DNA from 3 places in the Alteromonas macleodii ATCC 27126 genome. Region 2 is predicted to be linked to each of the others. Evidence: predicted binding sites of a transcription regulator. Region 2 holds the regulator's gene; each other region holds the start of a gene.
What was found. The regulator ArgR, encoded in region 2, controls arginine synthesis, uptake and breakdown. The targets are predictions, from matches to a motif close to ANTGAATANNTATTCANT.

Region 1: a site for ArgR is predicted at 836-853, ahead of MASE_RS14765 (N-acetylmuramoyl-L-alanine amidase). Genes of this name have one in related genera too.
Region 3: a site for ArgR is predicted at 1,454-1,471, ahead of MASE_RS15280 (ester cyclase). Genes of this name have one in related genera too.

The regions. Positions count from the first base shown of each region.
Region 1 is NC_018632.1:3,442,180-3,447,245, reverse strand. It holds gene gltB (glutamate synthase large subunit) at 1-435, opposite strand, end outside; gene MASE_RS14765 (N-acetylmuramoyl-L-alanine amidase) at 1,098-2,033, shown strand; gene arcB (aerobic respiration two-component sensor histidine kinase ArcB) at 2,133-4,487, shown strand; gene MASE_RS14755 (PH domain-containing protein) at 4,718-5,066, shown strand, end outside.
Region 2 is NC_018632.1:3,795,667-3,800,732, reverse strand. It holds gene MASE_RS16230 (TonB-dependent receptor) at 1-1,955, shown strand, start outside; gene MASE_RS16225 (type 1 glutamine amidotransferase domain-containing protein) at 2,149-2,832, shown strand; gene argR (transcriptional regulator ArgR) at 2,898-3,362, opposite strand; gene mdh (malate dehydrogenase) at 3,599-4,537, shown strand; gene ppc (phosphoenolpyruvate carboxylase) at 4,685-5,066, opposite strand, start outside.
Region 3 is NC_018632.1:3,570,552-3,575,617, forward strand. It holds gene MASE_RS15280 (ester cyclase) at 405-1,403, opposite strand; gene MASE_RS15285 (sodium:solute symporter family protein) at 1,536-3,149, shown strand; gene MASE_RS15290 (nuclear transport factor 2 family protein) at 3,182-4,270, shown strand; gene MASE_RS15295 (nuclear transport factor 2 family protein) at 4,273-5,066, shown strand, end outside.

The DNA.
Region 1 (5,066 bases), 350 kb from region 2:
CGCGTTCACAAATACCTGTTCAATTTGTGGAACACCCGTTAGCGCTAATTCACCCAGTACTGAGTGGTCGACAGGCACTTCGCGCCAACCCACTACTGAAAGTGTTTCTTTTTCTAGTTCTTCATTAAGTACTTCACGCGCGGCTTGCGCAAGTACCGGGTCCTGACTTAAGAAAATCATGCCCACGCCGTATTTTTTGCTGAGTTTCCAGCCATTTTCTTCGGCGATTGCATGGAAGAACGCATCCGGTTTCTGTAGTAATAAACCACAGCCGTCACCGGTTTTCCCGTCGGCGGCGATACCGCCACGATGCTGCATACGGTCAAGACCGTGTATTGCAGTAGTTACCAATTCATGACTGGCTTCCCCATGAGTGTGAGCGATTAAGCCAAACCCACAGTTGTCCCGGGAATCATTGGGATTATATAAACTCATCTCTTAACTCCTTCAACCTTTTGACTGGGCAAGGTATGCGTTGCGTGTAGATGCGCCTAGGTTTGCGTATCACAACATTATTAGACGTCTTTTATGCCTGCGAGCGGTATTGCTCGCGGCGTGCGCCTTTCTTGTCGTTATTTTATTATTAGAGGATTCCAGTCGTTTCCGCATTTTTATGCATTATTGCGATGCGGGCCGTACAAAATACCCACATTAAAAACTAAAATCAAACGCTAAAAGTATAAGCTTTATAGTGAATTAGTATAAATATAATTAAATATATATTAATCAGTTACTTACGTGTCGTCATTTATGTTTGTAACAAAAATGTTATCAGTATTGCAAAGTGAATAACTCACCCCTTATAAATGATATTACTTCTCATTTGTGTTTTGTTAATGAATAAATATGCTTTGAAATTGATGTTTTATGTTGTCAATAGCGGTTTGCGGTGTATTTTTATTAATTTGTAAAGCTATGGTTCCACTAATATAAGTAGTTTGCTATATTGGTTGAAAATTAACCACAGGTAAGGCTCGTGGTGCGCTGAAGGATGTTGATAGAGAGCCCTGTGTGTGAATTGAGTGTACGCTTATGTGGAAGGCGAAGAATAAAAATTCACTGTGGTGGCGTGCTGTTAAGACAATAAGGATTATTGTATGAATACACTACATGCTTCACCACTGCCTTTATTTAGTATAGATGATCATATTCTAACTGGCGACAATATCACCTTCAGGCTTTCTCCTAACACATCTGGGCGTTTTCAATCTGGCTCTCCCGATACTATTGTTATTCATTTTACCGCCGGTAGTAGCCTTTCATCTTCGGTGAATGTCTTGACCAATGCCGATAGCGGTGTGTCAGCTCACTTTGCCGTTGGACGCAATGGTGACATTGTTCAAATGCTTCCGACTAATAAAATAGCGTGGCACGCAGGAGAAAGTTATTACGAGGGGCGTAGTGGCTTGAATCAGTACTCTATCGGCATTGAATTAGACAATGCCGGCCAGCTTAAGGCTAGAGGAGACGGCACCTTTGAAAGTTGGTTTGGCGAAATTTTTGGCGAGAATGAAGTATTAGCTGCCCAGCACATTAACCAACAGTCTATGGGCTATTGGCACAAGTACACCGACGTACAAATTGTTAGGACGCTATCGCTGTGTAAAGCGTTGTGTAGCCACTACAACATCTCTACTATCGTCGGGCACGAAGAAATAGCGCCGTCACGAAAGGTCGATCCTGGCCCCGCTTTTCCCCTTCAAAGACTCAAAGCCGCTGTTTTGCAAAGTGATAGTGAAACGTGGGCAACTGAGTCAAGTGATTCGAATTCACAGCGAGAGGCGCATGATCAAATTCAGCGGGATCTCGCTAGCCCTGTAAAGCGGGTGGCCAATGTAAGTGCCAATTCGCTGAATGTGAGAAAAGGGCCAGATGTTTCGTACCCAACTGTCGAGAACGGTTTGAATAAGGGCGAAGTGCTAAAAATACTGGAAAAGCGAGGGGAGTGGGCGAAAGTGTCTTACACGAAGGTGGGATGGGTGAATACCAAATACATTAATGAAATTACTGAAAAGTCGCCTTTCAAATCCTAATTCTGAGCAGGGCCACAGAGTTATGCTTTGACAAACCGCATTCCCGAAAAGAGGAAAGCCTGATAGGATAACCGCAAAATAAGCTTAAATTAGACGTACATGCATTCAGATTCACCAAACGATTCTTGGGCAATTCGCTTTGCCCAATTTGTTCAGCGTTTTGGCACTCTAAAGCTCAGCATATTGTTTGTTGTTCTTTCGCTTGTGTTTACGCTAGGGGGCTCATACGTAATTCGCGTGAGCATGGGAAGCCAGGTTCAGCCCGATGACTTCATCAGTGCTGTAGTACTGACCATGTTATCTGCGCCTTGGGTACTTTATTTCTTTAGTGAGTTAATCAAGCAATTAGAAAACTCACGTACCAACTTAAAGGAAGTGGTAAGCCAGTTGGAAAGTTTGCGTGAAGAAGATGTCTTTCTTAACCGCGAACTTCAAAGCAACATCAGACAGCTTAATCACGAGATAGAGCAGCGCAAGCAAGCACAAGAAGAGCGTGAGGCGCTGTTTAAAGACTTAGAAAAAGAAATTCAGGATAAATCAGAACAAGAAGCACAAGCACGCCGCTTATCAACCTTGTTACGTTCAATCATCGATGCTTCACCAGACTTAATATATTACCGAAATGAAGAAGGCAGGTTTGCTGGTTGTAACCGTATAGCGGAGCTTATGACGGGCAAAACCGAGCAAGAGCTGCTTGGCTTAACGCCAAAAGACGTATATGAGGAAGAGCTTGCCCGCCAAATTGTAGCGAGTGATCACGAAGTTCTAGAAACCAACGCCAGTATTACCGAAGAGCTGTGGCTTCGCTTTGCTGATGGACGTCGTCGTTACTTCGAAATGAAGCGTGTACCTTTCTTCGATAAAGACGGTAATCGCCTTGGCTTGTTGTCGTTCGGTCGAGACATGACTGAGCGTAAGCAAGCTGAAAATGCTGCTGCAAAAGCAAGTACCGACAAAACTCGCTTTATCGCAACCATAAGTCATGAGCTACGCACACCGCTAAACGGTATTGTGGGCTTAAGCCGTATGCTGCGTGATACCGAGTTGAGTGAAGAACAATTTAACTGGGTAAGTACGATATACGCCAGCGCTATAACATTAGGTAATATTTTTAACGATATTATCGACCTTGATAAGTTAGACAGAGATAAGCTTGAGCTGAGTCTAAAAACCATATCGTTGAAAGACTTTACCGAAGAACTTAGCAGCATTATTCGTCTACTTGCAGCCGACAAACAGCTAGAGCTTAAAACGACAATTAACGAGCCGCTTCCCCGTCTTGTTGAAATAGATGGTACGCGCCTTCGTCAGATATTATGGAACATCCTGTTTAACGCAGTGAAGTTCACACAAAAAGGTCACGTAAGTTTAACGGTTTCATCGACGAAACCTGATGGTGATAAGGCGTATGTGACATTTGTGATTGAAGACACGGGCGTAGGTATTCCTGAAAGCGAAATTGATAAGATTTTTGCCATGTACTATCAGGTTGATCACCCTGACCACCAATCGGCCACAGGTACCGGTATTGGATTGGCAATTTGTAAGCAAATGGTCGACTTGATGAAAGGTGAAATTCACGTTTCAAGTAAAGTGGGTAAAGGCACCCGTTTTGAAATTGTGTTGCCAGTTCAAATTTCTAATAGCCCAATGAAAGTCGCGCAGCTTCAAGTGACAGGGCTCAATATCTTGTTAGTAGAAGATATTGAATTGAACGTCATGGTCGCTAAAGCCTTGCTCGAGAAGCTTGGCCAGAAAGTCGATGTAGCAATGACCGGTCAAGAAGCCATAGACAAAGTCAGGGAAAACCAATACGACCTTATCTTGCTTGATATTCAATTGCCTGACATGACAGGATTCGATGTGGCAAGTACGATTATTGAAGAAGATCTGGTTATGCAAACGCCTATCGTGGCGCTAACGGCAAACGTCATTAAAAAGCGTGATGAATACTTAGAAAACGGTATGGATGACGTTATTGCGAAGCCGATTAAAAAATCTCGCGTTATCGAGGTGTTTAACGAGCTGTTCCATGCACCACCTGCACCGCTTGAAATTGATGGCGAAGTAGAGCGCCCTGAACCTAACAAAACATTAAGTAACATTTTAGATATGGACTTGTTACAGATGTTAGTTGATACCATAGGGGATGAAATGGTGCGCGCTAGCGTTAAAGTATTCCAAGAAAAAATGCCTGAATACATGGAAATACTGCAGCTAAGCTTAAGTGCGGACGAAAAGTCAGAAGTGTGCTCACAGGCTCACAAAATTAAAGGCGCCGCTGGCTCTGTTGGTTTGGCTCGTGTACAGCGTATTGCTAATCAAATTCAACAGGGCGACCACCCTACATGGTGGGAGAACGTGCATGATTGGGTGGAAGAGCTACAAATGGCGGTTCAGCACGACATGAAGGCACTACACGATTGGCTGAATGAACAGCAGGTTGATGACTAGTTAGCATAACGCGCTCTTTAATAGGAAACGTAAAAAAGAGGGCTTGCCCTCTTTTTTGTTATAAAAACTGCGCTAGAGAAAGCGTTCAGAGCAGCGTTGCTAAGTAGCAAAGTAGCAAAGTAGCAAAGTAGCTAAGTAGTTAAGTAGCTAAGTAGTTAAGTAGCTAAGCCTCTCCTTAAAAAAAGCGGCAGGCTGAACTTATTTATACAGTGGTAAAAGGAATTAATGCGATGACAATTAGCGCACAACAAGAAACCGTGTTTTCAAATAATCAGCTCAGTGTTGAGGAAATTCCCTCACTTCAAACGCTCGCATTACTTCCTATATCCAAAAAGTACCGGACACTAAATATCCTCTCCATTGGATTGATAGCCTTAGTGCTAATCGGTGTTGCTTCTGCGTTACGATTCCAAAGCTTTTGGTCATTGCCAGAAGGACTGCTGCAAGCCTACCCGTATGTTGTTGCTGGTATCGTCGCTGTAGGCTCTCTATGGGCGCTGTACCACTTTTTTGCTGATGTACGCATATTTTATGCGATTCGAGAGCAAGACATCAGTAAGCAGTCAGGGCTAATTTTTA
Region 2 (5,066 bases):
TTACTAACGTTGTAGGTTCATTATTCTCTAACTGGAGCGATGACTTCTCAACTGAGCTTCGTGTAGGTCACACAGATCTAGACAACCGCCAGCAGTCGCTAGATGCAGCATCAGGTTTCGCTGAAGCTCAAATCGCTACTGAAGACGGCGGTCGAATTTATATCGGTCCTGATGACTCTCGTCAGTCAAACCAGCTAAACTACGAAGTGTTCAACTTTAAGTTGGCGGGTACTTACTTCTACGGTGACCACCAAATTACAGCTGGTGTTGAGTACGAAGAAACTGACGTATTTAACTTGTTTATGCAGCACACTGTAGGTGAATACCGTTTCGACAGCATCGCTGACTTCGAAGCTGGTCTTGTTGATCGTATTTACTACAACAACTCTGCGGGTACTAATAACCCAGCTGACGCAGGTGCATCATTCGCTTACGACGTAACAACGTACTACATTCAAGATGAGTTCTATCTTACAGATGATCTTAAGATTATGGCTGGTCTTCGTTACGATACTTACAGCTCTGATGACACACCTCGTTTGAATGAAAACTTCACCGAGCGTTACGGCTTCGCTAACACTGCAAACGTTGACGGCATTGACCTTCTTCAGCCACGTTTTGGTTTCACTTACACAGTGAATGAAGATTTAGAACTACGCGGTGGCTTGGGTCTATACTCTGGCGGTAACCCGAACGTTTGGATTTCAAATGCTTACTCAAACGACGGTGTGACTAACATTGGTGTTCGTGAGGGTGACATCACTGGCTGGACTTCAGGTGTTACATCTTTATTTGACGTTCCTCTTACTGGCGAAGGTCGTCCAATCTTCGACATTCCACAGGATATGTTTGACGAAGTTGCAAATACTAGCATCACTGACGGTGACGGTAACACAAATGCGACTGCACCAGACTTTGAGATTCCTTCAGAGTGGAAATACGCGTTGGGCTTTACGTACATCGCGCCGGGCGACTACCTAGTTAACGCTGATGTTATCTACACAGATCGTCAAGATTCGGCCATTGTTCGTGATGCGCTGCTCGTTGATTCTGGTGAAACACGTTTCGACGGCCGTACTATCTATACAGCAATCGATCCAAGCCGTTGGACTGGTTCAGACTTTATCCTTGATAATGTAGACGGCGGTGACGGTAGCTCAGTAGTACTATCTGTTGGTGTTAGCAAAGAGTGGGATAATGGCTTTGACATGGCTGCGTCATATGCATACGTTGATGCAGAAGATGCAAACCCAATGACAAGCTCTGTAGCTTTCTCTAACTACACAAACTTTGCAACTAGCGATCCAAACAACCCTGCAGCTGCAACTTCTGACTACGCTGTTGGCAACCGTTTCAACTTCTCAATTGGTTACACAGCTGAGTTCTTCGACGGTTATGCTACTCGCTTCAACCTATTCGCAACTGCTAACGAAGGTAAGCCTTTCTCTTACGTTTACAGCAACAACGATGCGTTTGGTTGGGATGCTGCAGACGCTCGTCAACTTATCTACATTCCTGAGTTGAACGATGCAAATGTTGTGTTCGTAGATCAACTTAATGATGACGGCGAAGTGATTCAGTCTGCTGAGGTTGCTGAAGCTGAATTCAACCGTTGGGTTGATGACCATGGCTTTGAGCGTGGCGAAATCCTAGAACGTAACAGTCAAACTGCTGATTGGTGGTTTAAAGCTGACCTACGTATCTCGCAAGAGCTACCAGGTTTCTATGAAGGCCACAGTGCAAATGCATTCTTTATCATTGAGAACGTAACTAACCTTATCAACGACCAATGGGGTGTATTCCGTCAAGGTACATTCGGTGGTGATGAAGTTCTAGCTGCAGATATCAATGATGCAGGTCAGTATGAGTACAGCGCATTCTCAAGACCAGAGCAGAGCGTTTCTCGCGCTCCTTCACTTTGGGAAATCCGCGTAGGTGTTAACTACCGCTTCTAAGCTGTAGAAAAACACTAGCTACAAGTTGTAGTGTTAGGTGCCACTCTCCTTAACAGGAAGTGGCACTTTTTTATGCCCGCCATTAATCTCACAATCATGCAATCAAACGATCCTCCGCTTTTTTAATGATCTAACTACGTACATTAGCCGAAGTAATTGACGACAAATTTTTAAATGCTCGCAAGGAGGGCTTATGTCAAAACGTATGCTAATGGTAATGACATCTCACGAAATTATGGGTGATACCGGCAAAAAGACAGGCATGTGGTTGGAAGAGTTTGCTGCGCCGTACTACGCATTTAAAGACCAAGGATATACGATAACTTTGGCGTCACCCATGGGAGGGCAAGTGCCTATCGATCCCAATAGTCTGGCTGACGATGCAATGACCGATGACGCTATGCGATATACGAAAGATGAGCTGGCGCGTAGCGCTATAGCGTCGACTATTCCGCTTGAAGATGTGAGAGCTGAAGAGTTTGACGCGGTGTTCTATCCAGGGGGACACGGTCCGTTGTGGGACCTTTCTGACAATGTGCACTCGATAAAACTAATCGAAGACACTATCGCAGCTAATAAACCCGTTGGGGCAGTATGTCACGCGCCAATTGTGCTTAAAGACGTTAAAACGCCTGATGGCAAATACCTGGTTGAGGGAAAATCTGTTACCGGATTTTCAAACAGTGAAGAAGCTGCAATGGAACTTACAGACGTAGTGCCTTATCTGGTTGAAGATGAACTGGTTAAAAAAGGCGGTAAGTATGAGAGCGCCGACAATTTTGCTGTAAAAGTGTGTACCGACGGGTTACTGGTGACGGGACAGAATCCGCCGTCATCACGACCAGCAGCCGATGCGCTGATTAAGCTATTGAGTTAGCGTCAGCGAACAGCAGAATATATAGTGCCCTCAATGAGAGGGCACCGTTTTAAAAGCGTGGCTACCTAAACGTTCTCAAACAGGTCTTCAACACGCTGTCTTAGTTCTTCAATTCTAGACACATCCGCTGGCGCGATGAAAATAGTGTCGTCACCTGCAATGGTGCCCAAAACTCCGTCTTTCTTACTTAATGAGTCAAGCAAGCGCGCAATAAGCTGTGCAGCACCAGGGCTGGTTCTAATGATTACCATTACGTTGTTGTGAACGATATCCAGTACCAGCTGTTTAAGAGGGCTTTTAGCCGTAGGCATACCTAGCTCTGGAGGCAAGCAATACACCATATCACCTCGGGCATTTCGCGTGCGTACCGCGCCGAATTTGCTTAGCATTCTAGAGATTTTAGATTGGCTGATGTTGTCGAAGCCTTGTGCTTTTAATGCATCAACAATTTCGCCCTGTGAACCGTAACTTTCTGCTTTAAGAATTTCTTTAAAAGCTTTGATGAGTAGCTCTTGTTTTGCGTTTGCCATTAGCGCTCTTTTCTTTTTTAGGGTTATCGTTAGGAATTATATTTAGTATGCGTATATTGTGCCGTACAGGTAGACTTTGCGCAATTTCTTTGCATAATCATTCATGATAATGAATATCGAGATAAAATCGCCATAAATAACGTTAATAAGACGATCCGGTGATTGAGTTTTCCCCCGCGTTGCATTAGTGTGACGTTCCGTTTAAATACGTGAAGTAATCCCATAGGAGAAATGGTATGAAAGTAGCCGTGTTAGGTGCTGCCGGTGGTATTGGTCAGGCGCTGTCTTTGTTGTTGAAAACACAATTGCCAGCAGGTTCAGATTTAGCGCTTTACGACGTAGCGCCAGTTGTTCCTGGTGTTGCCGTTGATTTGAGCCACATCCCCACTGCGGTAAAAGTAACCGGTCACGGTAAAGATGACCTAGCTGATGCACTAACTGGAGCAGACGTTGTTCTAATTCCAGCGGGTATGCCTCGTAAGCCAGGTATGGATCGTTCTGATCTATTCAACATCAACGCCGGCATTGTTAAAAACCTAATCGAAGGTGTAGCTGATAACTGCCCGAACGCGTGTGTTGGTATCATCACTAACCCAGTTAACACTACTGTTGCTATTGCAGCTGAAACGCTAAAAGCTAAAGGCGTTTACGACAAGAACAAGCTTTTCGGTGTAACGACACTAGACGTTATCCGTGCTGAAACGTTTGTTGCTGAACTTAAAGGTGTGGACGTATCTTCTGTGCACGTACCGGTAATCGGTGGTCACTCTGGTACAACTATCCTTCCTCTACTTTCACAAGTTGAAGGTGTAGAGTTCACAGACGAAGAAGTTGCTAGCCTAACTACTCGTATCCAAAACGCGGGTACTGAAGTTGTTGAAGCTAAAGCGGGCGGCGGTTCTGCAACCCTATCAATGGGTCAAGCAGCGGCACGCTTCTGTCTATCTCTAGTTGCAGCAATGCAAGGCGAGAACGTGGTTGAGTACACTTATGTACAAACTGACGACAGCGACGACGCAGCATTCTTTGCACATCCAGTTCGCCTAGGCGCAAACGGTGTTGAAGAAATCTTGCCATACGGCGAGCTAAGCGCATTTGAAGAAAAAGCGAAAAACGACATGCTTGAAGGCCTACGTGGCGACATCAAGCTAGGCGTAGACTTCGTAAACGGCTAATAACGCCTGAAGCGGATGTACTAGCATCCGCTAGAAAAGGCTGGATACGTTCCTATGTACCCAGCCTTTTTTGCATTTAAGACACTACAAAAAAAGCCTGCTCATTGAGCAGGCTTTTCATAATAACGTTAAGCGTTAACTTGGGCTCTAGCCTGTATTACGCATACCAATTGCAATACCCGCGATGGTAACCATCATGGCACGCTCTAGGCTGGTGTTTTGTGCATCGTCACCGGCTTTACGAATACGATCCAGAAGCTCAATTTGCAGGTAGTGAAGGGGCTGAAGATATGCTGCGCGGATCTCCATAGACTCTTTACCCTGCGGGTCGTTTTTCATGATGTCGCCGTCACCGGTTATAGCCAACAGCGACGAGATGCTTTCTTTAAGCTCGCTACGCAATGCTTCTCCAAAGTGTTTGAGCTCTTTGGGTACCAAGCGCTCATCATAAGCTTCGCTGATTCGCGGATCGGCTTTATGGAACACCATGTCCAGCATTGAAAGACGTGAACGATAGAACGGCCATTCG
Region 3 (5,066 bases), 230 kb from region 2:
TACTTCGAAGTCAATAAAAATGTTCAAAGATTGTTAATTCATGAATTTTAATTTTTTGTTTAAATACATTAAGAAAAAATAAACGCATGTAATAAAAGGCTTTATTTATAAACAAAGAGCTTTAACAATGACAGTAAAAATAAGATTTCGAAGTATAAATATAGACTTCAAGTCAAAAATGACTGGTAGGATCTGCATAGAAAAATGGCACTCGAATGGATAGAAACCGAATGCTGATGCATGAGTTAAGCATTAGTGAAAAAAGGTAAGAAAGTGTACTTGAGATAGCTTGGGTTATCAGAAAGCCCACCTAGCAAAAACGGACGTTTTGCTAGGTAGCTTCGAGGGGAAATGACGTCAGTCAGTACACCAATTTCAGGTATAAAGCCTTTGGTATTGTTCGATTAACTGTAGGTGGTAGTGCGCGATAAGATATCTAACCCTTGCTGTTTTAACCAATAAGGCACATCCATCAACACCCAGTTTTCCAGTAATTTATCCCCTTTGCGATAGTACACATCAACCACTCGCATGTCGGCACGAATACCCGACGCCGGCATGCCGAACAAGCCGCCACCAGCCGTATTCGATAGGTTCGGCCAGCCAAAGAAACAGGCAAAATTGCCTTCACTAAAGCGCGCCACATGACCATTAAACACTTTATCTTTCAAACCTTTACGAAAAGGAAATTGATGTTGCTGCTGGTAACGCTCGATGGTGTATGTAGCCCCTATTCCCGCTGGCCCGTACCACACCATATCTTCGCTCCAGCATTTGGCGAGAAGCTCTGGTGGACAGTTGTCGTTACCCGATTTATTCAAAGAATCTAGGTCTCTTACCATTTCTTCAACCAGCTCAATGGTTTTTTTAGACTCCTGAGGATCTTGCTCTTCAAACAGTAAACCGTTGTGATCACATGGCCCTGGATAAACAAACGTATGGCCTGTTTCTACGGGCAAAGGATTAAGCCCAACTTGCTGCATTAGTGCAATTAAGTCGAAGAAAATAGCGTGGCTAACTATCTTATCTTCACGTACTTCAAAAAACTCGGCATACCGTAAAAAAGCCAGTTTGCCCGTACTTCTAATGCCAAGAAATGGCTTGTCGAACAGTCCAGCAAAGTGACCCATCGACATAACCCATTTACCTTCGCCGGCGCTGTTATCTCCCGCCATGAATACGTCCTCACGGCGCTTCATACGCGTAAAACTCTGTTTTAACGGCTCCCACAACTCTTTCACTAATTCTGCTGGAGTCGAACATTTATCAAACGGATAGCAGGCATAAATCTTTGCATTTTCATAAACATACGATTTCACTACGCCTTTAACATCACTTGCCTCACCTTTGTCAAAAGCGGCTTGATAGGATCTGACAACGGCTTTTTCGCTATTAAAACTCATGACTTACGCCTCTTTGTTTAAAAAATTGTTAATACTGGCCTGAAATAATTAATGACTTCGAAGTCATTATGTATTAGGTTGAATATTATTGTAAATAGAAAGCGCGCTTATTAAGCAGGCAGAGTAAAGAATATGACTGAAAATTTTGGCGTTTTAAACTGGTCTATCTTAGGCGGGTACATCATTGCGAACCTGTTGCTAGGTTTGGTGATTGGTAAAAATATAAAAAATTCCGACGATTTTTATCTCGGTCAAAAACAAACTCCGTGGTGGGCAATAGGCATTTCGGTTATTGCCACTTACGTTAGCGCCATGACATTTCTTGGGGCACCAGCCTGGGCTTATTCAGAGGGGCTATCCGTTATAGCACTTCATTTGAACTACCCTCTCGTCATCATGGCTGTAATCATATTCTTTTTCCCATTCTTCTATAACGCGGGTGTCGCGTCCATTTACGATTACCAAGAACGGCGTTTCGGCAAGCGTGCCCGCGCCATGGTCTCCAGCATCTTTATGCTAAGCCAAATCATGAGCTCAGCAGCTATTCTTTATGCTACCTCTCTTGTGTTGTCGTTCATAACTGGCGTACCTGTAGTGTGGTCTATCGTTATAGTTACTGCCATAGCGCTTATCTACACCATGATGGGCGGCATTACTGCCGTAATTTGGACTGACGTTATTCAGTCAGTGATCTTATTTGTGGGCGCGGGCATTATTATGTACGCCCTGCTTGAAAGCGGCGACACTACGCTATCTTCATCAATGAGCGAGCTTAAAGCTCAGGGTAAATTAAACCCACTTAATTGGGACTTCGACTTTACTGAAGAAACTACAGTGTGGAGCGGCATTATTGCTATGACGCTGTACCACATCACCGTTTACGGCACCAACCAAATGATGGTGCAGCGAACGCTGGCTGCCAAGAATATTGGTGACGCCAAGAAATCCTATTTATTAATGGGTTTCTGCGCGTTCTTCATCTACTTCTTCTTCATTGTACTTGGCGTGCTGTTCTACGACTTTTATCAAGGCAAGACCTTCGAAAACAGCAACACAATCATTTTGCAGTTCGCAACCGATTACGGCTTGCCGGGTTTAATGGGCATTATTGCAGCCGCGGTTATGGCCGCTTCCATGTCTAGCCTAGACTCCTCATTTAACTCGCTATCGACAGTGGCAACTATCGATTTCTACATCAAATACTTCAAGAAAGACGCGTCGGACGCCCATTACCTTAAGGCTTCACGTATTTTTACCTTGTTCTTCGCTGTACTTATAATTTTTCCAGCAATTGGCTACCACCTATTCAGCGAAGGCTCAATTTTAGAAATTTTGTCTAAAGTAGGCTCCTATTTTGTAGGTGCGCAAATGGGCATGTTCTTCTTAGGGTTCTTCTCTAAGCAAACAACCGAAAATGGCCTGATCATTGGCACATTGAGCGGCTTTATTGTTGTGACTTTAGTGGCCTTAAATACAGATATCGCGTGGCCTTGGTACTGCATCATAGGTGCAAGTGCCAACATTGTGGTGTCTATGATTGCTAGTCGCCTTATCGATGGCGTTCAAACCGAATACAACGCTTATACCATTAAAGGGCAGCAGCAACACTTCGCGCGCGAAGGTCTCGATGAGAAAGAGCAAGGATGGTATCGCGTACCCGGCCGCGTAGACCCAATCAACTACATATTGTTTGGGTTCTTCTTACTCACACTCGTGTTCTTATTTTCAATTCAATTTATGTTTTAAAAGCCAAACTCAGCGCTTTTGAGGGAGATTCTATGAGCGAAACATCCATAGCAAAAACGGTGTATTGGCAGCCTCTGCATGACATGCTGGACCCTGCACGAAGTAAAACGCAAACCTTAGCGGGTTTCGATGAAGAGTTTGTCGACTTAGCAGACTATATTTTGCGCATAACCCATCGTATTTGGGAGCAGAAAAACATTGGCGCTTGCTACGATTATTATGCTGACTACTGCCCGGTACATACGCTTGGCGGTTATGCCGACAGTGTTGATGTGGTGGTTCAAAATACGTTAAAAACCATTGCCGCCTTCCCTGACAGGTCGCTTATAGGTGAAGACGTTATTTACCGTGAAGAAGCCAACGATGTGTATTATTCGTCGCACCGTATCACCAGTATTATGACCAATAAAGGCCCCTCTGAATTTGGCGCGCCAACAGGCAAAACCGGGCGTGTAACCACCATTGCAGACTGCATGTGCAGAGACAATAAGATTTTTTACGAATGGCTAATGCGAGACAATAGCTTTCTTATCGCTCAGCTTGGTATTGAGCTAGACGATGCTGCAGCGTTTCAGGCCAAGTTTCCTCTTTCGAGCACGTTTACCCAATGGCTAAATGAAGAGTACGCGCGAACATGTGCTAACGAGGCATCGCGCTGGGAAGCATTGCCAGAGCAAGACAAGCCGTGGGGCGACTTTGCCAAATCATGGGCCGACCAAATCTTCAATAAGCGCATGTTCAATAAGCTCTCTGACTTTTATAAACCTAATGCGTCAGTGCAGTGGCCGGGCGGACGCCAAGCCACTGGCAATGCAGCTATTGGCGGCATGTTCATTAAGTACTTGGCCAGTTGCCCAGACGCCAACATGGTAGTAGATCACATTTGCGTTACCCATTACGACGACAATCGCGTGAACATTGCGCTTAGGTGGGGCCTGGCGGGTCATTACAATGCTACACAAAGCAAATATGCGCAGTTTAATCAGCAACCCCATTACATTTTAGGGGCAACTCACTTTGAGATTGAAGACGGTGTAATAGCCAAGGAGTTTACGGTGTTTGACGAAGTAGCAGCGTTGGCAAACCTTATGCGCAAACTACCACAAGCGACGGAGGCATAAGCATGTTAAGCACAATTCAGCAGTTGCTAGAAAAACAAGACACACAAACACTTACCGCTGCCTTGCTTCATTCAAGCCGCTGGCTTTTAGGAGAAAGACTGCACTACGGGCCAATTCAGCAACGGGGTTTAATGGCTAATTGGCTTGATATTACAACGCATTTTGAGACCGTTGAATTATGCGCGAAGGTGCAAAGTGGTGATGTTGAAGCAGGCGTATTTTGTCTTTCATCAGCATCGACCACCACATACTTTATTGCACAATGCGAACATCGCAATGGCGCTATCAAGCAATTGCTTCAATGGGTAGACAGTGCTTCACTAGCGGCACACTACAATACAAAAGAAGCCCCTGGCTATGACAACTCGATGTCGCTACCTTTTTGGCCGGAGCCAGACCCATTACAGCTGAGCGAATTTGACCCTCAACTTCATCTTAAGACAACCCATGCGGGCATTAACGATGTGGTTGCAAGTAACACTAGCGATAAGAGCAAGGCGCTACTGTCGCAATGGTGGCAAGTGTGGCAAGGCTTCGACACGGCTGGCATCAAAGAACTATACAGTGACGCTACCCATATTAGCGTAAATAGCCAAGTGTTAAACAAAGAAGGTTCCCCTTCAGTCTCGTCTTGGCTGACTCAACTTGAGGGAAAGTTACACCGCCGTTATTGCCAGTTGGAACAAGTAATAGCTGATGAAAGTAACGCGCTAGTTAGATGGCGAATAGATGCAGACCTGAAGACTGATAACGGCCTAGTACGCGTGCGCCTGCCCTTAGCAACCATGCTTACGTT